DNA from 4 places in the Pelotomaculum sp. FP genome. Region 2 is predicted to be linked to each of the others. Evidence: riboswitches for the same ligand, from Rfam matches in the RefSeq annotation. Region 2 holds a riboswitch; each other region holds the start of a gene.
What was found. A riboswitch is a leader RNA that binds a small molecule or an ion and turns the genes downstream of it on or off. The one in region 2 is predicted to bind molybdenum cofactor.
Positions count from the first base shown of each region.

Region 1: it holds a riboswitch for molybdenum cofactor, as region 2 does, so the genes downstream of both, Psfp_RS09180 (hypothetical protein) here and Psfp_RS17950 (ABC transporter permease) in region 2, are expected to answer to the same signal.
Region 3: it holds a riboswitch for molybdenum cofactor, as region 2 does, so the genes downstream of both, Psfp_RS03910 (aldehyde ferredoxin oxidoreductase C-terminal domain-containing protein) here and Psfp_RS17950 (ABC transporter permease) in region 2, are expected to answer to the same signal.
Region 4: it holds a riboswitch for molybdenum cofactor, as region 2 does, so the genes downstream of both, Psfp_RS00020 (molybdopterin-dependent aldehyde oxidoreductase) here and Psfp_RS17950 (ABC transporter permease) in region 2, are expected to answer to the same signal.

Region 1 is NZ_QFGB01000018.1:21,066-28,453, forward strand. It holds gene Psfp_RS09155 (S-layer homology domain-containing protein) at 1-1,481, opposite strand, end outside; gene Psfp_RS09160 (energy-coupling factor transporter transmembrane component T) at 1,547-2,278, opposite strand; gene Psfp_RS09165 (ABC transporter ATP-binding protein) at 2,291-2,950, opposite strand; gene Psfp_RS09170 (ABC transporter ATP-binding protein) at 3,030-3,749, opposite strand; gene Psfp_RS09175 (ECF transporter S component) at 3,800-4,366, opposite strand; gene Psfp_RS21295 (hypothetical protein) at 4,379-4,603, shown strand; gene Psfp_RS09180 (hypothetical protein) at 4,816-5,031, opposite strand; molybdenum cofactor riboswitch at 5,118-5,238, opposite strand; gene Psfp_RS09185 (substrate-binding domain-containing protein) at 5,348-6,160, opposite strand; gene Psfp_RS09190 (substrate-binding domain-containing protein) at 6,475-7,388, opposite strand, start outside.
Region 2 is NZ_QFGB01000062.1:18,018-25,405, reverse strand. It holds gene Psfp_RS17955 (ABC transporter ATP-binding protein) at 319-1,395, opposite strand; gene Psfp_RS17950 (ABC transporter permease) at 1,392-2,087, opposite strand; molybdenum cofactor riboswitch at 2,195-2,315, opposite strand; gene Psfp_RS17945 (sodium-translocating pyrophosphatase) at 2,809-4,806, shown strand; gene Psfp_RS17940 (CoA protein activase) at 4,897-6,003, opposite strand; gene Psfp_RS17935 (tetratricopeptide repeat protein) at 6,384-7,061, opposite strand; gene Psfp_RS17930 (formate dehydrogenase accessory protein FdhE) at 7,267-7,388, shown strand, end outside.
Region 3 is NZ_QFGB01000006.1:39,778-47,165, forward strand. It holds gene Psfp_RS03900 (sigma 54-interacting transcriptional regulator) at 1-1,127, opposite strand, end outside; gene Psfp_RS03905 (hypothetical protein) at 1,624-1,887, opposite strand; gene Psfp_RS03910 (aldehyde ferredoxin oxidoreductase C-terminal domain-containing protein) at 2,010-3,719, opposite strand; molybdenum cofactor riboswitch at 3,766-3,882, opposite strand; gene Psfp_RS03915 (GPR1/FUN34/YaaH family transporter) at 3,895-4,497, opposite strand; gene Psfp_RS03920 (iron-containing alcohol dehydrogenase) at 4,707-5,861, opposite strand; gene Psfp_RS03925 (ABC transporter permease) at 6,461-7,388, opposite strand, start outside.
Region 4 is NZ_QFGB01000001.1:5,969-13,356, reverse strand. It holds gene Psfp_RS00035 (aldehyde ferredoxin oxidoreductase C-terminal domain-containing protein) at 1-214, opposite strand, end outside; gene Psfp_RS21385 (hypothetical protein) at 438-581, shown strand; gene Psfp_RS00030 (iron-containing alcohol dehydrogenase) at 578-1,729, opposite strand; gene Psfp_RS00025 (sigma 54-interacting transcriptional regulator) at 2,505-4,562, opposite strand; molybdenum cofactor riboswitch at 5,128-5,244, shown strand; gene Psfp_RS00020 (molybdopterin-dependent aldehyde oxidoreductase) at 5,271-7,388, shown strand, end outside.

The DNA of each region.
Region 1 (7,388 bases), on a different contig from region 2:
GTAACGCCATCGCTGGCAGTAAATTTAATCAGGCTGGCGCTGCTTTTCATCCCCGCCTCATTGAGCAGGGTTCTCAATTTGACACCTTTTCCCACACACCATCTCTTACTGGGCCAGGTGTTGATTGCGCTGTACACCTGCTCATATTGGTCCATTGCCTGCAGCTGGGCCAGGGTATACGTCTTTTCAGCCGCCACCCCGTCCCCGGTGATTGTCAGTTTTACATCTCCGTCAGGATTGCCGCCACTGCCCGCCTTGATTGTCTGCGTCACGCAGGCGTCCTCGTACCCGGTTGCCTTAACCACAACAGTGTAATCTTTCGCTTTTGTAAATACAGTTGCGGCAATGGTAATCTTCCCGGCAGAAACCGTATATCCGCCGTCAACCAGGTCTGCGCCGTCCACGCTCACGCCGGTGATCGCCGCCCGCCAGGCCGCATCGTCCGTAAAGGTCAGCTCCACCGGCTGCCCCACTACGTTATCTGTAACATCAGCCGTCAGCAACGCAGAGTCAGGCACCTGGTAGGAAAAAGTGACGATGTCGCTGTCCGACCGGCCGGGACCGATGACAACGGCTTTGACGGTGGTGTCGCGGTTAAGGGGGCCGATTTTGTGGTTTATTTCGGCCAAATCATCAGGTCGTGACGACCACCACCGTTTGGCAATCCAGTTATACATGGGGCTGTCTATGGTCGGGTCGCTGCCGTCCAGGGTGTAGTGAACCTTATCTTCGTCGTCGAAGGGACTGTGCATTTCCACCATGGTCCCCGCGGGTACCACGCCAGGCGCCGGAGTGACCGTGGGATTGTCCCATTTGGGCACGGGATCGGTGAGTACCTCAATTTGTACTACCCATTTGGAAAACCTGGAATTGGTCTGCTGGGTTACCGCCCGCTGCCCGTACAGCAGAAGATTGGCGTCCGAACGGTTAAAGTTTTCCGCATCCAGGATATCGTCATAACTTTGCGTAGAGAAACTTCTATGGGCGATGATGGTATCTACCAATACTTTACCCGACGGGTTACCGGGGAGATGGCCGGGAAGGCCGCTGCTCATGAAATTAGGGAAACGATACTGGGGGGCGTTTAATAACTCATCCACCGTAAAGGTAACTTTAAACTTGTCTCCGGAAGTAAATCTGATCTGTGTGGCTTCCGGTTTGAGTCCCCCGGCTAAATCAAGCAGGTCGGTCAGTTTGACGCCCTGCCCCCTGTACCAGCTCTTGGTGGGCCAGGTGTTAATCGTGCTGTAGATTACATCTTGCTGTTGTAAATAAACCCCTTCTGATACTGACTCCGTACCCCGGAGCTGGTTTTGGGTAATGGTCACGGGCCCGGGGCCGTTCAGTCCGGGACCCGATATTGTAATGTCGCTCCCGGCGGCCAGGGCGTCCGCGGGCGCCGTCAGACTAACCGTACCAACAAGCATCAGCAAAACCAGGACAAGCATCAAGAGCTTATAGCGCCATTTCTTTTGCTTCATCGGTTACCTACCTCCATACCTCTGATATTTATTGGCCGGAGCTTATTACAGCTATCCGACAGCCTTTAATAAAGGAAATCCTGCGCCAGCACCGCGATCGTTGCTATAACAAAGAAACCCATTACCACATAGTCTGCGACTCTGTACTGTAAAAGGCGCAGGTAAGTCCGCCGCCGGTATACTCTAAACGCCCTCGCTTCCATAGTGATAGCCAGCTGGTAGGCCTTGAGCATCACGCTGGAGAGCAGGGGAGCAAAGAGATGCGTGTAAAATTTTATCTTGTGCCTCCATGGTATTCTTTGCAGGTCAACCCCCCGGAGCTGCATCGCCACGAGAGTGTCTTTGATTTCTTCTATAAAAACAGGCAGGAAGCGAAGCGCCACCAGGACCATAAAAGCTATTTCGTAAGGGATTTTTAACTGCACCAGGGCAAGGACATAGTCTTTGGAGTTGCTGGTCAGGATGATCATGGCCGAACTGAAAAAAGTAAGCAGCCTGAATAAAATAGAAAGAGAGGAATGAATACCGTTGGTCGTAAGGATATTAACGCCCTGAAAAGAAAGCATCACTTCACCGCCTGCTGTAAAAACGCTTTGAATTATCAGCATCAATAGGAGCAAAGGCAGCAATTTTTTAAACCGCATAACCATACGGAAAAAATTGATACGCATCAGTAATAAAACGACCAGCGTAAAAACGAACAATAAAAGCAACGGCCGGGGTTCATTAAGAAAAACAGCCAGCGTTGAAAGACAAATAATAATCACTATTTTGGTCCTGGGGTCAAGGCCGGTCATGCTGTATATCCCCTATTCTTCGATGAACTGTCCGTCCCGGAGCCCGATTAACCGGGTGGCGTACCTGTTTATAAATTTTTGATCATGGCTGATGAGCACGACTCCCCTGCCGGCGCCGAGCACCTTATCCAGGTAATCACCCAGTACTTTTTTGCGATAGGGATCCAGGCCCGTTGTCGGTTCATCAAGCAACAGTAACCCGGGCTCCAGCGCAAAGACGGCTGCGAGAGCCAGACGTCTTTTTTCCCCGGCGCTGAGGCTAAGGGGATAAGCTTGCGCGTGCCGGGTCAATTCAAAGTAGTCCATCACCTCTCTGACTTTTTGCGCCGCCTGGTCCGGCGGCAAACCCAGATTACGCACACCGAAGTCAATCTCTTCCTCCACTGTCTCACAGAACAACTGTTTATCAGGGTTTTGAAAAACATACCCGATTTGGCGGCCGATTTGGGCCAGAGTCAGGGAGGTCAATAACTGTCCGTTTAATTTGATCCGTCCTTTTGTCGGAGTCAATATCCCTGTAAGTAGTTTTGAAAAGGTCGTTTTACCGCTGCCGTTCGCTCCGGTAATCGCGGTAACACCTTTATTAAAGATGCTTAAATTGATCTCTCGTAAAACGGGCCTGCTTTGGCCAGGATAACAAAAAGAAACATTTTCCAACTCTATATAAGCCATTAGACCAGCCTCGGCTATGCTGAAAATACATACGGACTAGGCAACGCAATCAGCCTGGTTTCTAAGCTTTACAGGCAAATTAGCACCGGAGCATAGATTCCCATTCACCCACTACAGTTACAGCCCTATCATCCTCGATCAGGCGCCCGTCTTCCAACACCAGCACACGGTCCGCGATGGAGACTGTTTCCGGATCATGCTCAACAATTAAGATTGTTTTACCACGCCGGCGCAAGTCAGCCAGGATGCCGTTGATTCTCTTTTTGCCTGCCGGGTCCAGTTGAGCCATTACTTCGTCAAGCACAAGAATGGCGGGATCCAGCGCTAAAACCGCTCCCATGGCGACCAGGTGTTTCTGCCCCCCGGACAAGTGGCTTGGGTTTGCTTTCCTTAAGGCGCTTATGCCTAAAGTATCCAGTACTTGACTTACCCGCATGCCTACCTCTTCCGCCGGCAGGCACAGGTTTTCCGGAGCAAAAGCGATTTCATCCTCCACAGTTGGTGCGAATAGCTGCGTGTCGGGCTCCTGAAAAACCAGACCCACCTCAAGCGCCAGTTGCGCAACTCTGTATTCTCTGGTATCCTTTCCGTTTACCAGTACCTGCCCGGTCAGCTCGCCTCCCAGATAATGGGGGATAATACCACCAAGACACAGACACAGGGTACTCTTGCCGCAGCCGCTCAATCCAATCAAGGCCACGATCTCCCCCGGAGCGACTTTAAAACTGATGTTTTTCAGTATTTGCCCTCCTGCCGCTTGATATCTGTAACTGAGCCGGTCGACCACGATGGCGTCCACATCAGTTTGCCTCCAATGAACTTATGTACTTTACAGGATAGCCACATGGTTCATACGTCTTTACCATCCCCATGACAACCTTTTCCCCACGTTCTATGTTTATTAACTACTTGTATTACTTTATAAGCAATAATACCACCCAGCCCCCCTGATAAGGCCGATACGGCCAGAGCAAGCGTCAGCGGCACAAAAGGCAGCCGGAAATATATTATGTTTACCATAGACGAGCCTGAGACATTGGCTACCAAACCTGCCAGGAAGGCGCAGGGCAGGCAGCATACCCTGTGTTTAATCAAATACAGGATCAGGTCGACGGCAAGGCCGGGCAAAGTGTAACTAAGCAAGGTCATGGCTCCATGTGAACCGAAAACCCCCGTTCCGAACACCAGCAACGCCTGCACAACCCCTATCAAAGCGGCCGCGCCGGGTTTGCCCACTATGCCCGCCCCCAGGACAATCCACAACATGTAAAAGCCGCCCGCCACAACCCCGCCGGGAATCAACAGCGGCCCGGTGATGATATGGCTAAGAGGTACAATAAGGGGTTTGCTGGCGATACCCAGCGCGGATATCATGGCAATGATTATTAAGTCGAATACCGAAAATTTATCAAGCATTTTCTGCAATATTTGCAAAACCTATCATGCGCCTCCGTCAGCAGGGATGAACACGAAAGCCGGCCTGCCCCCCTGGAGATGCTCCGCCTGGTATGGCCTTTCCTGATTGGCCGTACTTTGCCCGGGACCTACACCATCGGGGCATTTCCAATAACACCCGGATTAAAAGATTACGCTCCTTTGGGAAACACCCCGCCAGGGGATCCTGCCTTTAAGTTACTCAAAAGCTTTCTTTAAGATACCTGCTGCCGGGGAAGATAAACCATTCCTCCCCCGGTATTCTTCACCGTCCCAATTACCCAAGGACTGCCGGATTAGAATTGATATCATTATAGCTATGAGTTTGTTGTTAGCATTCCGCTTATCAGCGCAAGCGGATCTTTGAGCCAAAAAACAATAAAGATTATGATAAATAGAACTATTACCCGAAAAACAACCACATCTTTTAATCACTGCTCTTTGGGTACACCCGACCCGACTATTTCATAACCACCAGTCCCGGTGAATTCAATTTGGTTAGTCAAATCATCAGTGAATGACACTTGGCTGTCCGAACCGACAATGACGCCCCCGGTACCCGACGGCTGCTCATACCGCGCTGCGGTCCCATCACAAACAATGCTGTAGATAATTCGGACAAATGTTGCATTGGCCCAAGTTTTCATTTCCTGCCGGCGCCGCTTAAAGCATGGGGATCCGGCTCAAATAAGAAAAATACCGGACAGCCTGCGAAAAACAAGCTGTCCGGCGTCAAGGCCATCCCAGTTCTCCTTTTCGCAATGGAAGGCGCAATAGTTTTCCAGCGCACCCAAACGACCGTCAGCCCTAGCTGTGACGCTTTAGGCAAAGCCAGCTCGGAGATTCATTTCAGAGATTTATTTCAGAGATTTATTTCAGAGATTTATTTCAGAGATTTATTTCAGATCGTACTTGCATTGCCAGGTTTTAATTCTCTGTCGCCGCGTCGGCGACCGGTTTACGTTACTTACCGAGATCCTCTACTTTTTTGCCGGAGTCAGGGGTGAATAGCGCCTGACCGTATTGATCTTTGCCAAATTCACCGATGGTCTTCTGGGTATCGGGGTCGACCATGAAATCAACAAATGCTTTTGCTCCATCCTTGTTGACAGTACTGAATTTTTCCGGGTTAACCTGCATCACATGGTAGATGTTCAGGAGCGACGCATCCCCTTCCGACAGGATTTCAAGGTTGATATTTTTCTTTTGGGCCAGGTATGTCGCCCGGTCGGTCAGAGTGTAGGCCTGCTTTTCATTGGCGATGTTTAAGGTCTGCCCCATCCCGGCGCCGCTCTGCTGGTACCAGTTGCCCTCCGGAGTGATTTTGACTTCCGCCCAGATTGCTTTTTCTTTACTGTGGGTGCCTGAATTGTCTCCTCTCGAAACGAAAACAGCCTTATTCTCCGCTATTTTTTTAAAGGCGTCGCCTGCTTTAGTCCCTTTGATACCGGCAGGGTCCCCAGCGGGGCCGATGATGATGAAGTCGTTATGCATCACGAGCTGGTAGTTTACAACTGCGCCACTGTCCACAATCTTTTTCTCGGCCGCGGGAGAGTGCACCAGGAGGACGTCGGCCTCTCCCTTTTCACCCATGGTGATAGCGGCGCCGCTGCCTACAGAGACAGTTTTAACGTTATATCCGGTCTTCTGTTCAAAAATCGGGATCAGCGCGTCTAAGAGCCCGCTGTCCTGGGTGCTGGTGGTGGTGGCGAGGATCACATCTTTCACTTGCGGTTTGCCGCACCCTGCGAAAACGACCAAAAGCATTGTTACCATGAGGATCATAAGGGGCGCTAAAAAGTTCTTTTTACTCAAAGTTAGTCCTCCTCCAAATATTTTACTTGAAATAACGTACTGAGTTGTCTTTATAAATGTAGGTGCGAATTCATTCGCACAAATGCAACATTGACTGCCATAAGTGCGGCGCTGGCGCGCCGTGTGCGATTGAAATCGCACCTCGCTGAGCTTTTATTCTCGCTGATACCAAAAAACGAAACTGCGAACTACATTTTCATATTAGTGTTTAATTTATTTATTGACCCAATAGGAATGCAGTATATACCTACGCCATACGACCTATGACTTACGACCTACTTGGGCAGGTTTTTCCCCTCGGTGGAATTGGGGAAAAACAATGGCTCACCGTATTTATCCTTGCCGAAATCCCTGATGATCGTCTGTCCCTCGATTGATGTGCAAAAATCAATAAACTGCTGGGCCAACTCGTCTTTAACTTCCGGGAACTTCTGGGCGTTGACGGGGATCAGGGAAATGTAGTTAAGCAGGGCCTCGTCTTTTTCCACCAGCACTTTCAATTTGACCTGGTCTTTCACGGTCAGGTATGTAGCCCGATCGATAATAGTATAAGCGTTCTGCTCATCGGTATACTTTAAGGTCTTGACGTTGCCTTCCGAACCTTTTTCATATACGTGGTACCAGTCGCCCGCCGGCTTCAGCCCGGCAGCCTTCCACTGGGCCTTTTCCGCAACATCCGTACCGGAGTTGTCCCCGCGACTAATAAAAAGGGATTTTGTATCCATAATTTTCTTCAGCGCCTCAGCCGGTGTTTTTAGTCCCTTGATTTGAGCCGGATCCGATTCCGGCCCGACAATTACAAAATCGTTGTACATCAGGTCAATGCGCTTGGTCCCGTATCCGTCGGCAACAAACTTTTCCTCCAGATCCTTGGCATGCACCATTACGACATCAAAATTGCCGCTTTTCGCCATTTCCAGGGCAGCGCCCGTACCGGCGCCCACATGTCTGACCCGTATCCCGGTCTTTTTCTCAAAACTCTCTTCCAGCGCCGCCACAATCCCGGCGTCAATCGGACCAATGGTGGAGGCCAGCAGGATTTGGCCGGCGACAGCCGGCGCTGGCGGCGCAGTCGCTTGCTGTTTAGCGCAGCCGGATAGTACAAACAAGAGAACCGTAAGAATAACAATAGCCAGGGAAACCATTTTAACTTTGTCCTGCAACGTAATTCCCTCCATAATTTGTTTGC
Region 2 (7,388 bases):
TATAAGACAATTATATGCTACAAGTAATAATTTGTAAAAAGTGAGCTATAGGGCGATATGCCATATTTTACATATAGGACCTGTCAAACCCGATGAATGCAACCAGGAAATACTGCTTACACCACACTTCACTTTTGATATGATGGGCTCTATCTATTATCGTCTTTATAAAAGAAAAATTCCTCTTATTAAGGAGGACTTGTCATATAATTCTATATTGGCTTAAGCATCTTAGGTACCCATATTGCTTTGTTCCCTTCCTATGTGTCGCCGCGCCAAAGGCCCTTGGAGCTAGCTTTGCCCATATTTATATTAATCTTACTGTTTAATCAGGTGTACTTTATCAGGACTGAACTGGACCGTAATTTCATTATCAGCTAGCACTTCTCCACCCATAACCTGTTCCGGGTTCACAAAGGCGATTACCGGAAAACCACAGTCAATTACAGCTTTATACAGGTAGTTGTGTGGTAAAAGCCCGGAAACTTTGCCGCCAAAACTATTATCCCCATGGCGGGAGACCCCTTTAAAAATTTTAATGTCTTCCGGTCGTAACAGAATTAGAACATTGGTTCCGACCGGGACAGCCGCTAAAGACTTAAGGCGATGAGGTCCGGCCTGCACCAACACTACCCCATCCTGAGTCCCTACCACCTTACCTGGAATCATGTTTTCAACCCCTACCAGAGAGGCCACGGTACGGCTAACCGGCCTGGTCATAATCTCCCTGGGAGAAGCTTTTTGGATGATCCTCCCCTGCTCCAGGACTGTCACGGTCTCAGCCAGTAGGGGCACCTCACTATAATCATGTGTCACAAACACGCTCGTTATGCGGGTATCCCGCAAGATGCGGGCGAGTTCGGCAGTCAAGGCAGCCCTGGTCGGAACATCCAGCGCCACAAAAGGCTCGTCCAGGAAAAGGACCTCCGGCTCTAAGACCAGCGCTCTGGCCAGGCTCACCCGCTGGGACTCGCCGCCGGACAAATAGCGCGCCTGGCGTTCGGCAAGGTGCGCGATTCCCAGGCGCCCCAGCCATTCACTTACCCTGGCCGGGATGGTATCCACTTTAAAACCCCTCAGCTTCAATCCGGAGGCCACGTTATGATAAACAGTGGTATCCAGAAGCAGCGGCTCCTGGAAGACCATGGCCATGCGGCGGCGGTAAGCAATAGGTTTTTTCCAATCCACCCTGTCCCCTTTAAAGAACAGCTCTCCTCCGGTAGGCCGTTGCAAAAGCATCAGCACCTGCATAAATGTACTCTTACCGGCCCCGTTTGGGCCAATCAGGGCTACCGCTTCTCCTTCCTCAAGAGAGAAGTATTCAATGTCAAGGATTTTTTTTCTCCCTTTGGTCAGGTTTAAATTTTTTACTTCTATAATATTATTATTGCTCATACAGGCCTCTTCTGTTGTTGGATGGTGAGAAATAAGGTGACACCGTAGGCAAGCGCCAGGAGGATTACGCTTATAGCTATGGCCACATCCAGGTTGCCCTTGGAGACTTCCAATACAGTCGCGGTAGTCAAGACCGAAGTTTCTCCCTTGATGTTGCCTCCGACCATCATGGAGGCTCCCACCTCGGAGATAACCCCTCCGAAACCGGCCATCACTGCCGCCAGGAGCCCCATCCTGGCTTCGCGCACCAGGAACAGGAGGGTCTGCCACCAGGTAGCCCCCAGGGCAATTATCTGCAGCCTTATTTTGGGATTTAACTGCTGGATGGCGGCGATGGTAAAGCCTATTACAATAGGTGAGGCAATAATGGCCTGGGCCAGTACCATAGCCGTTGGCGTATACATCAGGTGGAGGAAACCAAGCGGACCGTTCCGCCAGAGGAAAATACTCACCCATAATCCCACCACAACCGGCGGCAGACCCATCCCGAAATTAACCAGGCTGACCAAGAGCCTCCGCCCCGGGAAAACGGATAAAGCTAAAAATACACCTACAGGGAGCCCGATTATAACGCTGATCAGGGTAGCAAGACCTGAAACCTTAATAGTTAGCACTGTAACCTGCATGATTTCACGGTTTCCCTGCAAGAGCATTTCGCAGGCCTTAATTATCCCTTGCCAGATAATCTCCATATCAGTTACCACCTTTTCATGGTCTTTTTCGTAAATAGTTGTTAGGCTATTACACCCGACCAATAAAAAACGGCAGGTTATGCGAAAAGCATCATCTACCGTGTGTGGTAATCAGGTAGTGTTCTCCTTTCCGCAGTGGGAGGTGCGCAGGTTTCCCATACACACCCTTCCGGCCCATTAACCATAACTACCAAGTCCCAGGTAAGCAGGCTCGGAGAACTCATATACGGATCAAGTCTATTGAAAAATAAAAGGCTCTCTAGTATCTACAAAAGCGTAATCATTTTTCAACATAAAGCGACTCCTTCGCTTCTTTTATCATTTTATTTACTGGAATTTATAAAGTCAATAAATATCTAATAAAAATAGGGTTTGGCAAATTTAGTTTAAAAAGCTATAATAGTATAAGTTCAAGACATTACAAAAATTTGTATTGCCTGGTTTTTTTATTTTTCAAGACCTCTACCAGACTATTATAGATAATAAAATGGATTGTTTGGTAAAAAAAGGGGTATAATTTCAATTAATAGTTTTTTCTTCTTTCCATTACAGTATCCGGTTTATTTTTTGAAGGCCCCCTCTTCAGATGAAAAAATCTGTCTGGGAGGTAATGGCGGCAAATAAGGGCCATCATTTTGCGCAGGAGGTGGTAGCAGCATATTTTAAAGTCAGCTTGCCGCTCATTATATTTAAAATTAAGGTTTCTTAAGGTGGTGTTTGGATTTTGTTTAGTGGGCTATCTATTTATGCAGTGTATGCGTCATTGCTCGGTATTCTTTTCGCATTATATCTTGCTTCCTGGATTCTGAAACAACCGCAAGGCAATAAACGCATGATCGAGATTTCGGAGGCTATCCAGGAAGGCGCCATGGCTTACCTGACCCGTCAGTACAAAACCATCGCGGTGGTCGGCATTATCATCGCCGTCTTACTCTTTTTCGGTTTGGGCTGGATTACTACTTTGGGCTTCATCATCGGAGCTGTCTTCTCGGCTCTCTGCGGATACGTAGGCATGACCGTCTCGGTAAAGAGTAACCTCAGGGTTTGTGAAGCAGCTAAGAAAGGTCTGCCTGCCGCACTGGCTTTGGCCTTTAAAGGCGGCTCTGTAACCGGCCTCATGTGTGTCAGCCTGGGACTTTTGGGCGTGGCAGGCATGTATATTCTTTTTAGAGACCCGACCTACCTGATCGGGCTGGGCTTCGGGGGCAGTCTAATCAGCGTTTTCGCCCGTCTGGGCGGCGGTATTTACACTAAAAGCGCCGATGTCGGGGCGGACCTGGTCGGCAAAGTGGAAGCCGGTATTCCGGAAGACGACCCGCGCAACCCGGCTGTTATCGCCGACAACGTGGGTGACAACGTAGGTGACTGCGCGGGTATGGCTGCCGACCTTTTTGAAACCTATGCCATTACAGCCATCGGAGCCATGCTGCTGGGACAGATATTCTTCCCCGGCAACGAGCATTACGTGGTATACCCTCTGGTGCTTGGCGCTATTGCCATCATCGCCAGTATTATCGGCGTCTTCTTTGTTCGCATGAGCCAGGGCGGGGAAATCATGTCCGCACTGTACAAGGGCTTATTTGCCGCGGCAATTATCTCTCTTATCGGCTTTTACCCCGCCACAACCTATTTCTTCGGTACCCCGCAGTATTTCTATGCGGCAATTGTGGGCGTGGCAGTGACGCTAATCATCGTTTTCCTTACTGATTACTATACCTCAACACGGTACAAGCCCGTTAAGACGATCGCCAAGGCCTCGGAATCCGGCCATGCCACCAACATCATCAGCGGTTTAGCGGTTGGTATGGAGGCCAGCGTCTCACCGGCCATCGCCATCGTCGCCGGTATTGTGCTATCGTACCTTATTGGCGGCATCTACGGAGTCGGCATTGCTTCAATGGCCATGCTTTCCATGACAGGTATAGTCGTAGCTATTGACTCGTACGGCCCCATTACCGACAACGCCGGCGGCATTGCCGAGATGGCCGAACTGCCGCCTGAAATCCGCAATATTACCGACCCGCTCGACGCGGTGGGCAATACCACCAAAGCGGTAACCAAGGGTTATGCCATCGGCTCCGCCGGTCTTGCCGCCATTGTGTTGTTTTCCTCCTACACCCAGGAAATCACCAGGTTCAGGGGCGAGGCGCTCAGCTTCAATATCGAGGACCCCTGGGTTCTGGCAGGTCTTTTAATTGGCGGAGCGCTGCCCTTCCTCTTCTCCTCACTGGCCATGGGCGCCGTCGGCAGAGCCGCCAACGAGGTGGTCAATGAAGTACGCCGCCAGTTCAAGGAAATAAAAGGCATCATGGAAGGCAAAGCAAGGCCGGAATACGGCCGCTGCGTCGATATCGTCACCAAGCGGGCCATCAAGGAAATGATGTTGCCCGGCCTGATCCCGGTTGTAGTGCCCATTCTGGTCGGCTTTCTGTTGGGAGCAAAAGCGCTAGGCGGTATGCTGATGGGCGTAATTATCACCGGTCTCTTCCTGGCCGTGATGCTGACCGCCGGCGGCGGCGCCTGGGACAATGCCAAGAAATACATCGAAGACGGCAATTTCGGCGGCAAGGGTAGCTTTGCCCACGCTGCGGCAGTGACCGGGGATACTGTGGGTGACCCCGCCAAAGACACCGCCGGCCCGGCCATCAACCCGATGATTAAAGTGGTCAACATTGTCGCCCTTCTCATCGTAAGCTACGTGGCCATGATTGTACGTTAAAAAAAGTCTCACATATAAAAAACGGGGACTCCCGGTACGCACCGGCAAGGTCCCCGTTTTTTTATGATATACACAATCTCGCTGATAAACTTACCCCACGCTTCGCTCTCTGAAGGCAATTTCCCTTTTCTGTTCCAGCAAGTCGACAAAAGCTTCAAGCCGGGTTTGTATACCCGCTTCACCAGAGTGCTCATCCATGATCAGTGTCAGGGAAGGAATATTCAAGTCGCAACTGACATCAGGCAGTATGCTTTCAGCTACGATTTCGGGCATGCAGGTAAATGGAAACACCTGGATTAGTCCGTTATAACCGGCCTTTGCATAAAGGACCGCAGACCCTATTGTTTCCTGGCCATGCCCGCCGACGAAATGCCGCAGATATGGATGAGCCGATGCGCAAACCTCATTTCTCCGTCTTTCGCCTTTCAATAATCCTCCAAGGAGATGGTTGTTTACCCATTCACTTAAGTAAATAGAACGATCCACTTCAACCCCCAAAGTGCCCAGACTGCGCTCCAGGTGCTGGTTCGAAAAAGGCTCCAAAAGGGTGTAAATCTCCCCGACAAGGCCAATTTTTAAGACTGTTCTCTTATCGTCAACCACTACCTCCCTGAGCGCATCTCCGGCTTTTTCCACCGCGTAATTTAAACCATCCCAGGTGCAGGCGTCATCAATGAGGGCCAGTGCCTTCCGGTAAGCTGCGTCCGTTGCTCCAACCACTGTTTCACGAGGACGCAGTTGGAAAGAAGCCCTTTCAACGTCATCGACCGCCTTTGCTTTCCTGTAGCCAAAGCGAACCGCCTGGAAAATATCCCGCCAGGACTTCTTTCCTGCGATTCGTTTTATTTTTGCCAGTAATTCGGTAATATGGCGGTCAGGCGGTTCAAGCACAATAAAATCCATATCTCGACCGATATCCTTTAATATTGCATGTTCTATCTGGGCGTAATAGCCAAAGCGGCACGGTCCGCAGCCGCCGCCCATGATCACGGTATCGGCGCCCAGTTCACCAGCCTCTATAAAGTTGCCAAGGTTTAATTTCAAGGGCAGGCAGGCAAATTCAGGACCATGCTTCACCCCAAGACTCAAAGTTCTTTTACTGGAAGGCGGCGGTACCACAACATCCAAGCCCAGGCGCTGCAGCATCGCCTTTAAAGGAATATACATGTTCCCCATATGGGGAAAGGTTACCCGCATTCATGATCCTCCGTTCCTTTAATGTCTTTTGTTGCTCTATAAAATTTGAGTATGGACAATTTCATGAGTTTTATGCAGAAATAAACCCAAGGCCGGGCGCCTTGGGATAAGCTTTCAAACATGTATGCAAGTCAGCCCCATAACACATGCCGCTGGCACAAAATTTGCAGAAGAGAATAATATGAATCCTGCTTTGTCCAAGTCTTTTTGTGGGTGCGGTTTCAATCGCACTTGCGCAGTGAAGCAGTTTAAGGGATTTCTGCTCACCTTATTAATTCTGCTTTTCTATGGGCCATGTACGAATGAATTCGCACCCGCATTTATTAGCAGAGCAATGCTCAGCAGAGGAACTTTGCAAAATAGTCCAGTACCAGGGAGGTTCACTTGCTGTAGAAAAGGCCTACTTTTGACAGCAGCGCCCACCTTCTATACAGACGGCGCAAAGAACCTCTGCAGGCCTGATAATTTTCTATCGTCTCTCTGAACAAACGGCGGGCTTTCTCCTTGTCGTTGTAATTTAAAAACAAACTGCCCGCCAAGTAGTGGATTTTGGGTGATCCGTATTGCAGCAACTGTTGGTAAAGATTATCAATCTTTTCACCGTCCTGACTTTGTTGGAGGTAAATTCTTGCCAGATACAGGTATGGTTCACCGAAACTTATCTTTGGGTTGATGACAACCGCTTTTTCAATCTCAGCCCTGCCCTCCTCGATCCGGCCAAGTTGATAATACGAGGCCCCACGGTAAAAATGAAATAAAGGGTGGTCCTCCATCTTGTCAGCCGCTCTATTTAAATATGACAAAGCCTGCTCATATTGCCCCTTCTGCAGGAAGGATTCGCCGAGCTCCAGGTAGGCTTCAGCGTTGGCGGGATTGACCCTTACTTCTCTCTGTAGTTCCCGCACTCTGTTGGACCTCCTCCAGGAGGCGGTAAAATCAGGTAATAAGCCAATAAAACGCCTCTCTACAAGGAAAAGAATCAACAGCATGACAACAAGAGCTAACAAGGGGTTGCGGGTGAGCAAGGTTAATAATATGTAAAATCCAAATATTTTCATGTTGACCCTCCGTGGTAAGGATATAGAATCATTATATCAGATAAACCAGGGTTGAAAAAAAAAGAAATTCTACTTTTTTCCTATAAACATGGAGGAAATATAACAATTTTGTTGAATATATACAGCAGTTTGAAGTATCCAGCTCACCCCCCTGATTATATCTCCTGCGTATTATAGAATCTTTGTAGAAAGTGAGCGTTGAAAAATGGCAGATTATACGGTTCAGCAAGTGCTTATCGATTTCAACAAGGAGTTTACGCAGATTGCTCTACCTGAAGATGCTGTTAAGCTTGTTAGACCACAGGATGGTTTATTAAAGTCGCTCAG
Region 3 (7,388 bases), on a different contig from region 2:
TTAGCTTGGCTCTTGACTTCCCATAAGCTTTTATTTTTACCTATTATGTTGCTGAATGTATAGTCAGCATAATTCCCCTGAAGTCTATTGTTGGAATTTTTTGCATTTTCGATAAAAATAATTTTTTCTTCATTACTCGTATGGTTAAGTATTTTCTTTGTTGATACCAAAAAAAGTTTTTTTCGACCATTGACGTCTAAATATATTTCTTTTTTCTCTGTGGAATCATTTACGATATTGTTTTGTAAAGTAGAAATATATTTTGCAAGATCGGCTTTAATGTTTGACTTATCAAGCCCCAACATCTCTACTATCTTATCATTATAATGTTCGATTTCGTTATCATTATTAACATAAACCATACCATGAGGCAAATAATCAATGGTGCTATTCATGGCAAGACTAATTGTATCCAGTTTTCCCATGGTATCCATAATAAAATTTATGCTGTCAAAGGTTTTAGCTAACAATGTCACCAACATTAAGGTGTCTATAGTATGCCTATGGCTATAACTTGAAATATTTATTGCCCCAATCACCTCGCCCTTAGAGTTATGAATAGGTGCGGCAGAACAATAAAAGTTATGGAAATAAAAGTTAAAATGCTCAGGTCCCAATACTTGTACTGATTTATTCTCCCGTAATGCAATGCAAGCCGCATTAGTTCCCACCTCATTTTCCGCTAAACCAGCTGGGATCGGACTTCTAACACCCAATTCCCGGTGTAAAAAATTAGTATGGGCAATTAATTGAAGAGTCTTTGCCTCGCTATCAAATATTTGCACAGATAAACCCTTTTCCCTGGCCAAACTTTGTACTTCTAAAAGAATATCGCCAAATTTTGTGATAAAGTCATGATTATCTAAAATTTGCTTCTTAATTTCCTCTTTAGACAGAAATCTTCTGTTTTTTGAATATGGATCAACTCCATATTCCATACTCCTTTGCCATGACTCATATATTGTTCGTGGCACTATATTTTGATTTACCGGTTTACCTTTAACCAAGTTATTCCATTCTTCCTCGATTTTATCCAGCCTTGCAGGAGCCTTTTCGCTAATTGCCCTTCCTGTTTTTAGTATTTGAGCAAGATGCTGTTGTAACGACAAAGAGCCATTAACATCCATTTTCTCTGCCACCTTTCCCTCTGGATAATATAATTATGTCCATCAAACTGAAAAGGTAATGAGTGTCAGCGCATCCTATAACAACCAGACCGCGAAATTATAAACCACTATCCGACTATATGATACCACAACTTGTCCAACAATTCTAACATTAATTAATTTTGCTGCCATATGTTTTAAGTTGCCTATTGCCTGTTATTATTTAGTGATGTATCCCAATTAAATTGAGTATTTATAGCTTTATATTACACTATAATTATTTATGTTATGTTTTTTGAACACAGTCCATATGTTGAATTACCAGGGGAAAAGCCACCCGGAGCAATCCAGATGGCTGAATATTTACCAACTAACATTTATCGGGGATATAGATGGATACCTGAACCAGAAGAATATCGGAGGGGCGCTTCCTGCGACATTTGTTTAAGCTGCTGCCCAAACAAAACAAGCCCCTCTTCGCCGTTACAAGACCGTCCCTCCAACATCTTGACACACTTTAACCGCCACCCATGAGACGGTATATTTCTATTAAATCCCCGTCTGATAAAACTTTATCTTTTACGACTTTCCCGTTGACAACCTTGAACCCTATATGATTTCTATTTTTACTGAATAACTTCTGAACTAATTCCTCTAATGTAATGGCAGCACGCAGCTTTAATGGAAATTCCTTACCTGATTCAAATCCTTCAACATGTTCTGATGGAGTCACATATGACTTGAATTTAACCGTAATTGGACTGGCAGGTTCAGAACCCACATTCATTCTCCTCCCTGCAATTCATTCAATGCACACATCAAGGGCGACGGTCAAAGACCTCACCCTTTGATGTTTGCAACGAAAAATTAACAATGTGAACTTGCTGATTGAATACTAATTGCTTAGAAAGGTATCGCTTGATTCAACTCTTCATCTATAATATCAAACACGGCGCCTGATGAAGGCAAAATTTCAGTCTTGAAGAAATCAGCCACCTCAATTTTGGCAACCCCGGCTGCCTCATTAAATTTTTTCTCCAGCGCTATCGCTTCGACGCCCAGGCCCATCAATCTATCCACAGTCCATTCACCGCCGAATTTGCCTGCGAACATATCAACTAGTGCCAGCAGGTATGGTTCTTCTGTGGTGCAGAAGCTGTTAAACAGACACATACCCGTACAATCCACCATGCAAAAAGCTACCTGCAGCATGGTCGATAATTCAACCTGTCCTGCCTTATCGTACGGATTAACCTGTTCAACTGTGCCAAGCGAGTTGCCGCAGGTGTGGTCGGCGCCCTGCGGGGCAGTGGCATAAGTTACACCGGTTCCTTTTAAGCCCCTGGGATCGTAGGCTGCCAGGCCCTGTCCTTTGGCTACCGGGATTCTCTTTACGCCGAGGTATTGCCCTGTTGCCAGCGTGCCGTTGCCGAGGATATTGCCAAATTCTGTGCCGTCGGCTATTTCCTGGACCAGTTTGATGGCCGCTTCCTCATCGCCCCAGGCGATTTTCCCCGACTCCATCACAACACCTATGGTTGTACCCGTATCCATGGTGTCAATACCAATGTCGTCGCACATACGGTCAATTTTTGCAACCGTATCCAGGTTGGCAATTAAGCAGTTGGAACCAACCAGACCTATTGTCTCGTATTCCAGACCTGAGGTCAGGTATTTGCCGTCCGGGCCGTGGTAAACGTTGGAGCAATGGATGATGCAGCCCGGTTGGCAGGCGTGGCCGGTCCGACCGCCTCTTTCACTGCAGTTTTTAGCCAGGGTTTCGCCGCTGATCTTTTCTGCTTGATCCCACCTGCCGTCGCTGAAGTTCTTAGTCGGCAGGGCGCCCAGGGCGTTTACTCCCATGACTCCGGCTGCTGTGCCCAGGGCTGGATAGCCACCTCCGGAAATGGGGTGATTTTTAATACCTTCAACGAATTTCCGATTAGCTTCCATGAATTTTTCTTTGTCGGCATACTCGGCCTCAAGTTTAGCGCCTTCCGTATCCAAGACGATGGCCTTGATCCTCTTGGAACCCATGACCGCTCCGACGCCGCCCCGGCCGGCTGCACGGGCGGTATGGCCGCTGGGATCACTTACCTGGACTGAAGCCATTTTATAGCCTCTTTCTCCAGCTGGGCCTATGGCCATGACACTTACCTTGTTCCCATAATCTTGCATTAACCGTTCAGCTGTGGCATAAGTACCCAAACCAACATATTTATCGGCCGGCAGTAATACCGCACCATCTTTGTTAACCTTTAAAATATACCACTCGTCTCCTGCGGGTGTGTTTTCAATGATAATGCATTTAAGCCCCAATCTGGCAAAGGCCGCGCCCGCAGTGCCGCCGGCGTTTGCTTCTTTAACGCCGCCTGTCAGCGGGCTCTTGCAGCCAACCGAGATCCTGCCGCTGGCCGGCGCTGCCGTGCCGTTTAAAAGACCTACGCAAACGATCAGCTTGTTGCCGGAGCCCAGGGCGTCACAGGCTGGGTCTACTTCTTCGGTGAGAATTTTGTCAATCAGTCCGCGGCCGCCATACAACTCCAAATCTTTTCTATCTTCGTATTGTACTACTTTGGAATCCATGTCTACCCTTATAAATTTGTCAGCCATTGAAATCGTAGTACCTCCTTTTTAAAAATTCCATCTGAAATCATGTTTTATGAAATCAATATTTCCTTTCCAAGAAGGGAGGCACAAACGTTTCCATTTATACCTAGCGGTTAACAACCATGGCAACTGCTGTAGGCTGTTTAACTCGGAAATAATTGTTCACTTAAATATGCTTTTATGCAGATACTCCTTCTTTTGCGGGCAATGTCTTAATCCAGGGCGGACCGAGGGAAACGACTTCTTTGCCATAAGCGGTATTGAGTATGGTTGCGACTATAATCCAAATTAAAGAAATAACGGCGATAATTTCAATGTATCCGGCTGCTTTTGTTAACACCGGCATGCCGAGAAGGTTGCCAAAGCCCATGAGTCCAAAGAAGATATCGGTGATGATGAAGAAAAGTCCGGGTACAAAACCTGCTCGCATCGGAAGCCCGGTGAGGAACAGCAAAATGACGCCCATGCTTAAAAATACCCAGCCGTCTACTGCTGAGGTGTCTTGCGGTCCAACGTTTAAGAATTTGAACATAAAGGAGATAGCCCCATAGAACATAAAGGCACTGAAGGCCAAAGTTATGTTGCCGTTTACAACATCACCGCGCTTAAGCTCAATGGCTCCGGCGATAAACTGCACGATACTGCCTACCAATCCCAGCGGCACAAGTATGATGAGGGCTGAAGCCGGGGCAATGCCTATTAGCACTGGGAGAAGGGCACACAGGTAAAAAACCATCACAATTAAACCTGCTGGATTTGCAGTTGCATGAGAATCAGACATCCAAAATACCTCCTAATTATTTTAAACATTTAGACAATTAGACCAATAACGTTCTCCTACACACCATTTTTATTATAATCGCCATGATATAGTAAGGATGTACGGTCAGTTGGGTGGTACAGGGGTTGCATATTGGTGATGGCAGTTTTGCAAACCTGTGCCACCCCAATTAACCGCTGAAGTCAAACTGCTTTTTGCGAATAGAACTTTTATGCGTAAATTTTCTTTAAGATTTCAAGAGCGTCAGCAGCAGTCATCTTTCTGGGCTGGAAATTCTGGAATATATCCGCTTCAATGATCTTTGCAGCTTCTTCGAACTTGCTTTCATCGTAACCGAATGATTTAACAGATCTTAACCCTAACTTGTTGTCTCTAAAATCAATGAAAGCGTCTCTTGTTTTTGCACCGATTTCTTCCGGTGTTTCCTTGCCTGTGAACGTTGCTCCTAAAGCTTTACCTATAAACTTGGTCCTTTCAGGCACTGCAGGCGCATTGAATTCCAGTACCCAGGGCTCTGAATATGCAACACAGTGTCCATGCGGTATATCAAATAATCCGCCGATTGTTTGTCCGATTGAGTGCCCGGCATTAGCGACACAGTGACCTAACATCCAGCCTGCCAAAGACGCTGATATAGCCATCCTGCTTCTTGCTTTTACATTGCCCGGATCAGAAATGCATATCGGCAAGTACTCCGCAATAGTCTCAATAACCTTTTCGCAGATCATATCAGTAAAGTCAGTTGCGAGCGTATCCGTATAGTCTTCTACAACGTGTGTTAACGCGTCCAATCCCGTAGCTGCTGTCAATTCAGCAGGTAATCTTGTCTGCATAACGGGATCTAAAATTGCATACGCCGCATTAGCATTATGTGAAAGAATTGTATACTTTGCATGATCAGGGCCCATAAGGATCATTCCCTGAGATAATTCGCTGCCTGTTCCTGCAGTAGTAGGTATTAAGACGCAGTTGGGTGAAAATTTGATATCGTCCATACGCTCTACATAGTCCAGGATCTTCCCGTCATTAAATCTCAAGACGTTGACAGCCTTAGCGCTGTCCATTACGCTTCCGCCGCCGAGACCTACTACTGCATCACATTTTTCTTTGTTACAAATCACGCTGGCCTTTTCGATGGCGTCTGTCGGCGCATTCGGCAGTACTTCATCAAAAGTAACGTATGGGATGTTTCTTTCTTTCAAACCCGCTACTGCTTGATCGAGGATACCCATATTTACCATGCTCTTATCTGTAACAATCATCGGCTTCTTAACGCCCATATGCTCTATTAATTCACCTAACTGTTCTAGACTTCCCGGTCCAATAAGCATACGAACCTGGTTATACAATTGAAAATTTAACATGCTACTTCCTCCTTTTGTGATTTCACTACTCAAATTTTTGTGTCAAGCAATACACCATAAATATCCTTTTCAATCCCTGCACACCTGTCAAGCCTTGGACCTTTTTTAGAAGAACTCAAATCCCGCTACGTCACGCAATCAAAAACGAGGCTGATTTTAGAAGGTTTTGTATTTCCCCCTTTTTATGGATTTTATATGACGTCACGATAATGTATAGAAGCAAAGCTCATGCCAGCCAAGGTTATTTTTCTGAAATATAGTTACCAAATGTGTCTATCTTTAAAAAAAATTTTGATTATTATGCGAACCGTTATGAAATAAGGCTCTAAGGTTTGTTCAGCACCCGCTATAGTTACTGCCGTTTTTGTTTTCACTTATAATGAATGGGATTATTTACATGTGTACTTACGAAAAACCTCATTGCAAATGAAAGTCAACTGTTTAATATTTGGACACTAAGTAACATTTATAATCATCTGTACATTTACTATCCGTCACTTCCCCAAAGCATTAAAATTAGTCCTCTAAAAAAAAATTCAGGGCCGGCGTTTGAACATACCGGCCCTGAATTTCATCTGGGTTTATATAGATATACACATCTACTTTTCAAACCGCAGTGCTTCAATGGGATCCAATCCCGCAGCCTTCTTGGCAGGATAATAGCCGAAGAAAATTCCGATTGCCGCGGAAAAACCCGCGGAGATTACTATTGAGTACGCCTTGACCGACATCGTCATACCGGCCACCATGGCAATGATTTTAGACCCGGCTACACCCAGGAGAATCCCTATAATCCCCCCTGACAGACACAGCACCAGCGCCTCCACCAGAAACTGGTTGAGGATATCGCTTTCACTTGCCCCGACCGCCATGCGCAAACCAATCTCCCTGGTTCTTTCAGTTACAGAAACCAGCATGATATTCATGATCCCGATACCGCCCACCAGCAGTGATATGGAAGCCACCCCGGCCAGAAAGAGCGTCAATATGGCAGAGGTGCTCTCAACCGTTTCAAGTACGGAAGCCAGGTTGCGCACGTTAAAATCATCAGAGGCAGTCCCTTCCAAGCGGTGCCGCTGCCTTAAAAGGCTTTCTATATTACTCTGGACGGCAGCCATGTTCTCCGCCTTATCGACCTGAACATCGACTAGACGGACACTCTTTACACCCAATAGTTTTATTTGAGCAGTGGTGATAGGAATATATATAACATCATCCTGATCCTGACCGCCCATGGAGGATCCTTTGGAGGCAAGGGTACCTACAACGGTAAAGCTTATTTTATCAATTCTAATTTTTGTGCCTATCGGATCTTCTCCGGAGGGGTAAAGGTTGTCTACCACCGTTTTGCCCAGAACTGCCACCGGCGCGATGTTCGTTACATCATCATCGGTAATAAATGACCCTGCGCTGATTGTCCAGTTTTTGATCGACAGCAATTCGGGGGTGGTTCCGTTGTAAGTAGATGTCCAGGTTTGGTTGTTGTACCCGATGGTGGCGCTTGAACTTAGCTCAGGCGCCACATAG
Region 4 (7,388 bases), on a different contig from region 2:
ACAACCTGCCGCTGCAGGGAAACGTTGTTCCATTTAACAGGCCGCCACATACAATAAATTCATTTTCGGGCCCTAATGCATTGCATTTTGGATTGACCTCATCATTTAATATTTTAGCGATTAAGCCACGACCGCCATACATTGCATATTCTTCATTAACATCTTCGGTTAAAATTGATTTTGTATCTGTCTTTACCCGTAAAAATTTTGACATAGCATTACACTCCTAATCGAAATAATTAAAAGGTAAATTTTGTTGATCGAGGCATTGGTTGCAAGGATAAAGAATTTGAATATTCAAACAATTGTACTATCAACACCTTCACAACCGCACTTCCTTCTTAAAACATTGAACTTTGGTGCTCCACTAAAAAAGAACAACGCTATCCAGTTTGCCTATCGCAGTATAAAAGGGTACAACCGAGTAGAGGTGCAGGATGAGAGCATACCAATCTAGCTATCAGAATGTCCACAACCTGCACCACACGGTACTCATTGCTGCTATTAACTTGAATAAGAAAATTCTTGTGCAGTCCACCCGGATTACCGCTAAAATACCGTCCTGGGAGTCCCAGGCTTAATAAGCTTTTTCAAGTATTGCGAGAACATCTGCTGCAGTTACTTTTCTTGGATTAAATTGTGTTGGGGGTTCATAGGTCATAGCATCGTTAACAATATCCTTGAATACTGATTTCTGCACCCCTGCTTCCTTCAAAGTGGGGATCTTGAGTGTCTTATTTAGATCGAAAATTGCATCTACAACCTTTTTACAGGCTTCCTCTCTGGACAAACTTTGTAAATTAAGTCCCATAGCAACACCGACATCAATAGTTCTTTCAGGACACACCGGGGCATTGTACTCCATGACATAAGGCAGAACAGCAGCGTTGGCCGCACCATGACCCAACCCGCAACGGGCGCTTAAAGGATGGGCAATTGAGTGTGTTAATGCCACCATTGCGTTATCAAACGCTACACCAGCCATTAGACTTCCCATTAACATATCGGATCTTGCTTCGAGGTTTTCACCGTCATAAGTTGCTTTCACAAGGCTGTTAGAAATCAGCTCGATTGCCTTTATAGCAAAAATATCTGAAATAGGAGTGGCTAATTTACAGGTATAGGCCTCAATAGCATGTGTTAAGGCATCCATACCAGTTGAAGCAGTCACGGGAGCGGGCAAAGGTATGAGCAGCTCCGGATCAGCAATAGCAGCTTCGCAAGGAACATGTCGCCCGCCAACTGCATATTTTCTTGAATTCTTTGGTGAAGTGATAATGGTCATGCTTGTTACTTCGCTGCCGGTCCCCGATGTAGTCGGAATAGCAATTAATGGCGGCGTGGGGTTCTTGACGGTACCCATGCCGAAGTACTGATAGAGTGGCGCCGGGTTTGTCAATAAAACCTTGACCCCTTTTGCCGTGTCAATTGTACTGCCCCCGCCAACAGCAAGAACTAGATCAACATTAGCGTCCCGGCCAATTTTAGCTGCCGCTTCCATCATTTCTTCCGGAGGATTCGGGACAATTTCGTTAAATTCTAAAACCTCAAGGCCATCATCTTTTAGAATTTTAGCGATACCCTTGGGCATTTCCCCGAGCGCCTTGTCGTAAATAAAGAAAACTTTCTTTGCTCCGTATTCGAGTGCGATTTTCCCAACGTTTTTTGAGACTCCCGGACCAAAATGGATAACCGGTGGAAGATTAAACATACGTTGTTGCATTAACATAAACATAGCCCCCATTCATTATTTTTTGGCAATATTTTTTTACTGGATAACCTTTCCTTGTCACCTCCACCAGCATATAAAAGCAAGATACATGCCAACAGTAATTCCATATTCAATAGCCTAATATAATAACAAGTTTTCAAAATTTTAACAAAGGGAAGCTCGACTTTTTAAAAATGAACGGTTTCTTTTTGTCTTGCCAATCTTATGTGTAAACTTCTTTACTAATTTTAATGCATCATTAATTTTTACTACCTTGGCTGACATCTCCCGAGGAAAAATATGATTTTCTGAAATCAGCTGATGAAAGAATTGATGATAGATGAAATTAAATTTATCGGAAAAATAAAATAAAAGTCAGTTTATTACCATAAAAAGGATGATATGGTCAATGAATAAAGGATGATACAATCAGATTTTACTATTATTACCATACAAGATTATGATTTTTAGCTCATATCGACAATTGCAAGTATAAAAAATCTTTGCAATTTCGAGGGTATAAAATTAATTTGATATCTTCCTATAAAATTATGTGTGATATTTATAAGCTTTTTTTTATTCAATTTGTTAAAAGAAAAAACACTTACCTTCTTCCGTCAGAATAGTAAGTGCATAACTGTTACAAATAATACTTATAAAAGAAAAAAGATTTAAAATTGGTAACAAGTACCTAATGCAGAAAACATCCGTTAATTTGTATGTCCCCCTTGCATAGTGCAACAGAGACCTGGATGATTAACCAGAGAGAATGCCTTTAGATATTTTTCTATTCTTATTCTAATCTAAATTTTAAAACCGTGTTTTTGAGTTTTTCATTGCTATTAATTTTATTACACAAAGTTGGTCTACTAATACCTAAGCGATTGGCAGCTCTGCTGAGATTACCATTTTCCTCGTTTAATACTATTTCAATGATTATTTCCTCACCTAGCTTCATTAAGTTGTTGCTTTTCTTATCTTGAATCGATCTTAATTTGTCCTGTAAATCTTTATAGCTATAAGCTTTAACTATTTTTTCCGGCAACTGGTTTAGAGACAATTTCTTTCCATCATCCAACAAAATAATTGATCTTTCAATTACATTTCTTAGTTCACGTATATTACCTCGCCAGTAATAGCATGATAATGCTGTAAAGAAGTCATCATCCACTTGAAGGTTTTTTAAGCCATATTCTTTAGAATAGAGATCAATAAAGTATTTTGCTAATTCAGGTATATCATCTTTTCTTTCGCGCAAAGCTGGTAGATTTAGTGTGATTGTACCAATTCTATAATACAAATCCTCACGAAAATTTCCTTTATCAGCCTCTGTTAGCAAATCATTTTTTGTTGCTGAGATAACCCTAATATCGATGGGTATATCTTTTATTCCACCAACCCTACAGATTTTACTTGTTGAAAGAGCCCGTAATAATTTTATTTGGGTATTTAAAGGCATACTTTCAATTTCATCCAGAAACAGGGTGCCTCCGAAAGCTATTTCTATTTTACCCGGTTTCCCATTTGCTGAAGCTCCTGTGAATGCGCCCGGTTCATAACCAAACAATTCACTCTCGGCTAAATCGTGAGGTATAGCTCCACAATTTATTGCAACAAAGGGTTTACCCTTTCTTGGACTAGCATTATGAATAGCCTGAGCAAATAATTCTTTACCCGTTCCACTCTCCCCAAATATTAAAACTGAACCATGGGATTTAGCAACTTTTTGCGCTATCATTTTCATTTCGTTGAATTTTTCATTGCTGCCAACAATATCATCAAATGTATAACTAGCCCTATTGCCTGGTAAATTTTGATCTATATTTTCCAGTAATATTACTTTATCTTCATACTTTTTATTAAATATTTTTCTAGTAGACATCAAAAATGATTTTCTTTTGCCTTTAATATCTAAAATAATTTCTTTTTTTTCTACACAATCATTATTGTCATATTGTAGCAGCGTGGAAACATATTTTAAAAGTTCCGGTACGATATCTTGTTCATTAATGTTCAACATATCAATTATTTTATCATTATAACGGTTAATTGAGTTTTTATCATTAATATAAACAGCACCTTGAGGTAAATACTCAAAGGTTTTACTTATAGCTAAGTCATAGATACCCAATTTATCCAGGGTATCCATGGTAAAAGATACATTGTCAAGTATTCTTGCTAAAAATGTTACCAAGACTAAAGTATCTATTTTGTTTTGTTTATAACTGTAACTGGCAATATTTAAAGCGCCGATTACCTTTCCACTGCTGTTATGGACGGGAGCTGCCGAACAATAAGTATCATGAAGATATTTATTGAAATGTTCAGGTCCTAGCACCTGCACAGATTTATTTTCGCGTAAAGCTATACTAATTGCAGTAGTTCCAATATCCATTTCAGATGAGCTGGCTGGAACGGGAAACATATCCCGAAGTTCTAACCCTTGATGCAAATAACTTGAAGCAAGCACTTGGACATTCCTGGCTTGGTTATCGAAAAGTTGTATATTCAAACCTTTTTTTCTGGCCATTCTTTGTAAGGCCAAAACAATATTGCCAAATCTATCGATCATGCCCTTACTATCTGATATTTGTTTTTTTATCTCTTCTGGAGATAAAATTTTTCTGTTGTTTAGGTTAGGATTAACCCCATATTCCATACTTCTCTGCCAGGATTTATAAATTAGCTTGGGAACTATATCTTTATTTATTGGTTTGCCATGAATAAACTTTTCCCATTCATATTCTATTTTGTAGAGCTTGGGCAATGTTAGATCATCAATAACCATATCTGTCTTTTTCATTAATTCATTAAAACAATTATGCAGACTTATAGAACTTTCAGCTTCCATACTTTCACATCCTTGTAAAATATGTCAATATACTGGAAGGTTAGTTCACGGATTAGTCCCAAAATACATGTAAGGAGTTTCTGCGTCATCCTTATATTGTAATAATTAAAAGATTATACCTTGGCAACGTCTATATTTATACCTATTCTTGTAAGAAATTCTATTATTTATTTTCTGTTTCTCCTTCTACCTTATATAAGTATACTCTATTGTGTAATAATTGCAAAAAGTATTAATACAAAGAGTTTCCCGAATTCGAAGATGTATAAATTTTTCTTACAGTGTAAAAAAGATTTATACCTCGGTTAGATAACTCAAAAATAAAAAGTAGCCTTTTTATAAGTAAAAAAACAGGATGTAATTTTCGAAAAATTAATTTAGGCAAAAAAATAGGCTCTATCCTGGATTGAAGATATTTATTTTTAATAAAAAGCTTTTACTGGCATGCAACTTGCTCTTTATAGAGCCGGGCGAGGAGGTGATAGTGGAACATTCCCCATCTATTTCTTACAGGCCGCGGGTTACAATTTTGGCGTTTGACATTGGCGATGCAATGGGTCTGATTCTAATTTTATAGCTCCGATCTTGGCGGGCTAATGCTATGCTAAGACTGCCAGGACGTCAGGTGTGCGGGGAAACCGGCATGCCCCCCAGTGTGGAAAGGAGTACAGAATTATCTATGGTGATAAGCATGAAGGGTGGAAAACAATGGCAACAAAAAAGATGATGCTGTATATTAACGGCTCCGAACGTATGTTGGTTTGCGATCCCGAGACAGATACTCTTGCCGACGTTATAAGACGTCTTGGCCTTACCGGTACGAAGGTGGGCTGCCGCGTTGGACAGTGCGGCATCTGTTCCGTCATACTGGATGGCGCAGTTGTTCGCTCCTGCGTTAAAAAAATGAAAAACATTAAAGACGGCAGCAAGATTACAACCATTGAAGGGATAGGCGCCCCGGCAAATCTGCATCCTCTGCAGCTGGCATGGATCATACATGGTGGAGTGCAGTGCGGGTTCTGCTCGCCCGGATTTATTGTTTCTGCAAAAGCGTTGCTTGATACCAATCTCAATCCCACAAGGCAGGAAGTTCGCGAATGGTTCCGGAAGAACCACAACGCTTGCCGTTGCACCGGCTATAAGCCGCTGGTCGATGCGGTCATGGCGGCCGCCAAGGTGATGCGCGGTGAAATGACCATGGAGGACCTTAATTACAAAATGCCGGCAGACGGGAGAATATACGGTACGGGATATCCCAGGCCGGCTGCCCTGGCTAAAGTAACCGGAACCTGCGATTACGGCGACGACATCGGCATGAAAATGCCCGACGCCCTGCACCTGGCTGTAGTCCTTCCGGGGGTTTCTCATGCCAGGCTGCTTTCTATAGATACTTCGGAAGCGGAAAAGATGCCGGGCGTTGAGAAGGTTATTACCCATAAAGATGTGAAAGGGAATAATCGTATTATGTGGCCCTGTGGCCATATACTCGCCAAAGCGGACGGTTTTGATCGCCCGATCCTGGCTGAGGATATGATCTATCACCGTGGTGATGTTATTGCTGTAGTAGCCGCCAGGACCAGAGCCGAAGCGCGCGCAGCAGCAAAAAAGGTTAAGTTTGAACTGGAGCAGCTGCCTGGATACTTAAATATTCTGGAAACAATGGCTGCTGACGCTCCGCAGGTAAACAAAGAGTACCCCAATATTTATATTGAAGCTCCTTTAATTAAGGGACAGGATACCAGGAAGATCATTGAAAAATCCCCTTATGTCGTTGAAGGCAGCTTCTACTCCCAACGCCAGCCGCATCTGGTTCTCGAACCGGATACCGACCAGGCTTATGTTGATGCTGACGGGGTTCTTACCATCCATTGCAAGAGTCTTTTCCTGCACATTAATATATTTACATTGGCTCCCGGTATTGGTCATCCCGGCGAAAAAATCAGGATTATTGAAAACCCGACCGGCGCAAGTTTCGGATATTCGCTATCCCCTTATATGCCGGGCATCGTATCGGTTGCTACCCTGGCAACCGGAAAGCCGGTTACGATTACCTTGAGTTATGAAGAACATCAGCATATTACAGGAAAACGCGCTCCTTCTTTCTCAAACGCGAGGCTGGCATGCGACGAGAAAGGGAAGATTACGGCCTTGGAATATGAAATTGCTTATGATGAAGGGGCCTATACCGAATCTGCAGACGTGATCGCCCAGAAAGGGCTTCGTTTCGTGGGCGCTCCGTATAAAATTCCCAATGCGATTGGCCTTTGCAAAACTGTTATATCCAACAATGCGGTTTCTACAGCTTATAAAGGTTTTGGTTCGCCACAGTGCTACACCTGCGGGGAACAGATCGTAGATATGATGGCGGAGAAAATCGGAATGGATCCGTTGGAGTTCCGCTATATCAATGTCTACCGTGAAGGCGACGAGAGCATAAACGGCAACAAGTTCTCCGTCTACCCGATGACCAAAATACTTGATAAGATGCGTCCATATTATAGAGAAGCGCTGGAAAGAGCAAAGAGAGAATCTACGCCTGAAAAGAAACGCGGCGTCGGTATCGCCTGCGGCGAATACAATGTAACCAGCGCGCCAAACGACCATACGGAAATTGTTCTTGGGCTAAATCCGGATGGCACCGTGACGCATTATAGCTGCTGGCAGGATCAGGGACAAGGCGCGGATGCCGGCGCAGTTGTTCATACCTATGAAGCCCTGAGACCGCTAGGATTGCGTCCGGATCAGATTAAGCTCGTCATGAATGATACGGCTTTGGCTCCCATGCACGGCCCCTCTGCGGGAAGCCGTTCCCATTATATGATCGGA